2 regions of the Microbacterium sp. PRC9 genome follow, and region 2 is predicted to be linked to the other one. Evidence: predicted binding sites of a transcription regulator. Region 2 holds the regulator's gene; the other holds the start of a gene.

Region 1 (3,158 bases), on a different contig from region 2:
TGAGTCGTCGGAGCCGGATCAGGGATGGCCTGACCGACGGTGAGCGCCGTCAGCGAGAGCACGATCAGCAGCACGCCGATGACGAAGGCGGCGATCGTTCCGCGGACCTTGCTCAGCGCCGCCGCGAGCTTCTCGACGTCGGCGATGCTCATTCCCAGGCCTCCGGCGCCCCTCGAGCCGCCTGCGGCGATGGCAACGCGAGCGCGCTGTCGCCCCCTCGCCTCGAGCAGTGCCATCCAGACTCCCGCGAGGATCGCGATGACCCCCGCGGCGAGGGCGACAGTGCTCGCCGCCGCGATGACCCGCTCAGTGAGGTCGGTCTCGGTGTCGTCGAGGCCACCCATCGGCAGGATCCACAGGAGCATCCAGGCGGCGAGACCCGCGAACAGGAAGGCGAGCCCCCGGAACACCGCGCCCGTGCGGCGCGCGAAGTCGGCGTCGTACTCGCCCACCGCGACCTCGGCAGGGCCGACGACGTCTCCACCGCCGCCGCCGCCGGGAGGCTGCCCGGTGACAGGACCGCTGGTGAGGGTGATCCGCATCGGCGCCGACACGACCTCGTCAGCGCCCTCGCCGACGGAGGCTCGGACGTCGCCGTCCGGCTGCGCCGTGAACACGACGTTCGCGCTCCATTCGGTGGCCGTGGCGGAGCGGGCCGAGTTGGCGAACGTCGCGGCGATCGGCACGTTGCCGGACCTCAGCGATGGAGCGGAAATCGCCACTGCCGACGTCACGGTGAACCTCACGGGCGCGCCCGGCGGCACGGCCGTGAGCGGCGTCGGCGCTGTCACCGGCTGCTTCGGCGCGACGACCGCGGCGAGGGTCAGCACCGGCTTCGGGGGTGCGGGAGCCGGTGCCGGTGCGGGTGCCGGTGCGGGCGCCGGTGCGGGCTCAGGTTTGGCTGGCGCAGGGTGAGGTTTGGCCGGCGCAGCGTCAGGTATGGCACCTGCGGGCGCTGGAGGAGCTGCTGCCGCAGCATCCGCATCGGCGCCGTGTGCTGCAGGCTCGTTCTTCTGAGCGTCGTCCATGGTCTCGCCCCCCGGTCGAAGTGGCACGACGAACAGCCGCGCCTCCGCGCTGGACCTGAACCGATCGCCGTCCCCCCGGCTATCGATGCCCGGATGCTAGCGCTACGAATACCCCCGCACAAGAGCGCCGGATGGGGGCATTCCCTGCGGACGCACTGAAGGGCGCAGCACCCGTCAATCCGGAATCCTGCGCCGCTCCGTCAGGTGCACGATCGCGAGGCCGATCGCGGCGCCCAGCACGTTGGCGACGATGTCGCGCAGGCTCGGCGTGCGCTCGGAGAGGAGCAGCGCCTGCCCCGACTCGATCACGAGCGTGGTGGCGAGGGCGATCGGCACGACGAGTCCGCGGTGCAGCGGAAGCACGAGCGCCAGCAGCACCCCGAACGGCACGAACAGCGCGACGTTCGCGGTCGTCTCGATGACGTCGTACGTCAGCCACGGAATCGCCCGTGTGATCGCCTCGAGCAGGCCCGACGCTCCGCGATCCACGGGTGTCGGCCAGAACGCGATGAGCGCGAGCAGCACGGCATAGATGATGAGCAGACGGATGCCTCGCCCCTGCGCGCGACGCAGGTGGAGGGTGGCGACGGCCGCGGTGGAGGGCTGCGCGGGCGCGACCGTGGGTGCGTCGGTGATGGCGGGCTCCCCTCAATCGGGCGCCGCGACACTGCCGCGCAGTGCGGCGATTCTACTCGGCACCGCGTTGGAGCGAGAGTACGAGGAAGATAATGGAACAGATGTTCTATTTCGCGATCGGGTTCAGCTTGAAGATCATCCATGCTCGAGGGACGCTGGAAGCGGATGCTCGACCACCGCGGCGCAGGCGCGGCCGGTGATCCGATCACCGAGAGAGCAAGGATCAGCTGAAGACTTCAGGTTTCAGACAGTCTCGTTCAGGCTCGGCCGATCAGACGAATCAATGGATTCATTCGAACAAATCTTTGACACTCACGCGGGTCTCCGGTACGCTGAATCCATGACCAGCGCACTGTCGTCCCTCGCCGAGGCGATCGACGTTGCGCGGGGAATCCTGCCCGACGAGCGCGACATCGCGTCGCTCGCGCCGGCCGAGCTGATCGCTCTCAACGAGCAGATCGGGCGCGGCAAACGTCTCGCCGAGAGCGTTCAAGCGCTGGTGGCGTCCGAGATCCAGCGGCAGTCACGACCCGAGCTCGGGCCCGAGAGCCTCGCGAAGATCCAGGGCTTCCGCAATCCCACGCAGTTCATCGCGGCGACGTTGGGCACCACCACCGGCGACGCCGCCCGGCTCGTGAAGGTCGGCGAGGCCACGACTCCGCGCATGCTCCTCTCCGGCGACAAGGCGCCGGCCCGGCATCCGCACGTCGGACAAGGGCTGAGCGACGGCGGCATCGGAGCGCAGGCGGCGTCGGCGATCATCGCCATGCTCGACCGCGTCGCGATCCGCGCCGGCGCTGAGAAGGTCGACCGGGCCGAGAAGCTCCTCGTGTCGCAGGCCGCCGGGCTCCCCCTCGACGCCCTGTCGAAGCTCATTCTCCGCGCCGAGGCCTGGCTCGACCCTGACGGTGTCGAGCCCCGCGAAGCGGACCTGGCGGCCGAGACGGCGCTGACCATCCGCCGCGATCGCTCCGGCATGATCGTCATCAACGGCAAGTTCGACCCCGTGAGCGGCGCGCCGGTCGTGACCGCACTCGAAGGCATGGTCACTGCGAAGCTCCGCGCCCAGCGTGACGCCCAGAACGCCCGCGTCACACCCGCGCCCGATGCGCCCGCGATGCTCCTGCTCGATGAGACGACGGATGCTGAGCGCCGCACGATCCCGCAGATGCAGGCCGACGCGCTCGTGAGCATCTGCGAGCACGTCCTCGGCTGTGACGAGAAGGACCTCCCCCTGAACGGGGTGACCGTGGTCGTGCGCATGGACCTCGAGACCCTCCGCGAGGGCATCGGCACCGCCGAGATCGACGGTATCGACGCTCCGATCTCGGCCTCCGCGGCCCGCAAGCTCGCGTCCAGCGCCTCGGTGATCCCCGTCGTGCTCGGCGGCGACAGCGAGATCCTCGACTGGGGTCGCGAACGGCGGCTCTACTCCAGGTCCCAGAAACTCGCCCTCGGCGAGCGCGACGGCGGGTGCGGCGGGTGCGGGCTTCC
Region 2 (3,158 bases):
GGGTGAGACCGTGACCGAGATAGTCGGCGAAGCCTTCCCGCAGTGCGGTGAACTCCCGGTCGGGATAGCGGTTGACGTCGCGCAGTGCGAGTGCGATCGAGTCCAGGATGTCGTCGGCGACCTCGCCCGGAACCGGATGCGTGTTCTCGTTGACGTTCAGGGCGACCGGAAGGGGCGCCTGCGGGGCGCCGTAGGGCTTCTGCCCCCGGAGATCGGCGCGTAGGGGGAGATCTTCGAGACGTGCACTCACCCATCCCATGGTAGGCCCGCCCATCGGGGCGCTCTCGCCGCGTGACGCCGCGCGACGCGCCGTGCGATCAGCGATCGTACGCTGCGGGGATCGCGAGGCGCTGGCCCGCCTGGACGAGGACGGTGTCGAGGGCGTTCAGCCGCACGAGCTCGTCGACCACGTCGCGCGGGTCGAGGTCGGGGGCGACCTCCTCCGCGATCGTCCACAGCGATTCGCCGAGCGCGACGGTCACGGTGGTGAACGAACCGGCAGGAGCGCCCGCGTCGCGCGAGGCGAGCGCCGCGCCGCCGCCGAGCACCGCGACGCTCAGGGCGATCACGGCCGGAAGAGCGGCGAGGACGGCGAGCACGCGGCGACCGCGCACTGTCAACCGCAGACGCGTGGATCGCTGGGCCACGGCGCGCGTGGCGCGCTGGGCTGCGGCGCCGGCGGCGCGGGCCGGCGACGGGACGGACGTCGTGAAGTCGATCGCGGTCATGCTCATCTCCTCCTGATGGGGAGAGATTCGCATTCTCCACTCGGCGGGGAGCGGGGAATGCGAACCTCTCTTCCGAAGCTATCTTCGAGTCTGTAGGATGTCAATACCGGATTCCGACGTCGATCTCTCGAACGCGACACGCGGCGAGGTTGCCACCTCAACGCATGCGATCCGGATACGGTTTCGATACGAGAACCCCACCACGGGCCTCCGACATTCGAAGAAACAGCGCTCGGCGGCCGAGCGCAGGACGGAGCCGGAAGATGAGCGACGCGGCCGGGCGAGAGAAGCCCCAGACCCGCCGGCGCAAGAGCCTGAGCGACAAGCAGCTCGCGATCCTCGAAGTGATCCAGCGCTCGATCGCCCGTCACGGCTACCCGCCCAGCATGCGCGAGATCGGCGATGCCGTCGGGCTCAAGTCGCTGTCGAGCGTGACGCACCAGCTCAACCAGCTCGAGCTCAGCGGCTACCTGCGGCGCGACGCCGGGAAGACCCGCGCCATGGAGGTCCTCATCGACCTGCCCGGCACCGCCACCGAGAGCCCCGCGGACGCCGCGCCATCGGTCGGCGACGCGGCACTGGTTCCGCTGGTCGGCCGCATCGCCGCGGGCGTCCCCATCACGGCCGAGCAGCAGGTGGAGGAGATCTTCCCGCTCCCGCGCCAGCTCGTCGGCAAGGGCGACCTGTTCATGCTCAAGGTGTCCGGCGAGTCGATGATCGACGCCGCCATCTGCGACGGCGACTGGGTCGTGGTGCGATCGCAGGCCACCGCCGACAACGGTGACATCGTCGCCGCGATGCTCGACGGCGAGGCGACCGTGAAGACGTTCCGTCAGCGCGACGGCCACACCTGGCTCCTCCCCCGCAACTCCGCGTTCGAGCCGATCCTGGGCGACGACGCCACGGTGCTGGGCAAGGTCGTCGCGGTGCTGCGCGCGGTCTGAATCCCCTGTTCGAGCGCGGCCACGCCGATCTCGTCGACATTTCGTTCACGCACAGTTCGACACCAACTGGTGCGCCGGGTGGCGGTGGATCACGGCCAAGCGCTATAAGGGGGGAATGACCGACGTCACCGCCGCGGACGACACCACCGCGCTTCGCGCCCGCCTCGACGCCCTCGAGGCCGAGAACGCCCGACTGCGCGCCGGATCGCCGCCGCCGGCACCTCCTTCCGAGAAGGCGCACGGCAACCGCTGGCGGGCGTTCCTGTCTGCTTTGTGCATCGTCATCGCGACGATCTTGGTGCCCGTCTCGATCGTCGCGGCATGGGCGCGGGTCGAACTGGTCGACGAGACCCGGTTCGTGGAGACCTTCGCCCCGCTCGCCGAGGATCCGCAGGTGCAGGCGCTCGTGGCCGACCAGGTCACCACGGCGATCGAGGACTCGCTCGACCTCGAGGGCCTGACGAACGACCTGTTCGACGGCATCCAGCAGCTCGATCTGCCGCCGCGGGCTCTCGCCGCGCTCGATCTGCTGCGGGCACCGGCCACCCAAGGTCTGCAGAACCTCGTCGACACGACCGTGACGCGTCTGGTGCAGTCCGACGCGTTCGCCGATGTGTGGGAGACGGCGCTGCGGGCCAGCCACAAGTCGCTGGCGGCCGTCGCCGCCGGGGGCACCTCCGGCGGCGCCGTGGTGATCAGCGACACCGGCGAAGTGGGCATCCAGCTCGGCCCGATCATCGAGGAGGTCAAGAAGCGCCTCGTAGATCGCGGCATCGGGTTCGCCGAGTCCATCCCGGTCATCGACAAGACCATCGTCGTCGCGCAGAGCGACGCCCTCACGGTCGTCGGCACCGTCTACAACCTCGCCGTCGCCGCAGGCTGGTGGACCCCGATCATCGCGCTCGTTCTCTTCCTGGCCGGAATCCTGATCGCGCGGCGGCGCTCCACCGCCGTCCTCGGCACCGGGGTCGGGATCGCCGTCGGCGCGGGGATCCTCGCGATCGCGCTCGGCATCGGCGGCTCGGTGCTGGCGCTCAGCGCCCCGAACCTGGGGGTGCCGGCAGGTGCCCTCGCGTCGATGTACGAGCAGATCACCGCCGCGATGCGCGACACGGCCATCGTCCTCACGCTGCTGGGCGTCGTGATCGCCGTGATCGCATGGATGTCCGGTCGCTGGCGCGGTGCCACGGCGGCTCGCAACGGCGTCGCCTCGGTGAATGCAGGGCTGCGGGGGGCCGCGCTGAAGCGCGGCATCGACACCGGCCGCTTCGGAACGTGGCTCTACGCGCAGCGGATCCTCGTGCGCATCGTGCTGGGAGCCCTGGCGATCCTCTGGCTCATGCTCCTCCGGCCGCTCAGCGTGGGCGAGGTGTTCCTCGTGCTGATCGTGTGGCTCATCGTGTGGTGGGTCTTCGAGCTGCTGCAGCGTCGCGCGGACGAGGCCGCAGCCGCCGCCGCGGACCTCGAGGTCGACGTCGCCGAAGCC

The links. Region 2 encodes LexA, which represses DNA repair genes until DNA is damaged. Its sites were predicted from a motif close to TCGAACANNTGTTCGA; they were not measured.
Region 1: a site for LexA is predicted at 1,958-1,973, ahead of Q9R33_RS03270 (DUF222 domain-containing protein). Genes of this name have one in related genera too.

The regions. Positions count from the first base shown of each region.
Region 1 covers NZ_JAUZUR010000001.1:757,597-760,754, forward strand. The annotation lists gene Q9R33_RS03260 (hypothetical protein) at 1-1,028, opposite strand, end outside; gene Q9R33_RS03265 (VanZ family protein) at 1,203-1,553, opposite strand; gene Q9R33_RS03270 (DUF222 domain-containing protein) at 2,005-3,158, shown strand, end outside.
Region 2 covers NZ_JAUZUR010000007.1:267,380-270,537, reverse strand. The annotation lists gene Q9R33_RS17125 (histidinol-phosphate transaminase) at 1-250, opposite strand, end outside; gene Q9R33_RS17120 (LysM peptidoglycan-binding domain-containing protein) at 318-728, opposite strand; gene lexA (transcriptional repressor LexA) at 992-1,672, shown strand; gene Q9R33_RS17110 (hypothetical protein) at 1,788-3,158, shown strand, end outside.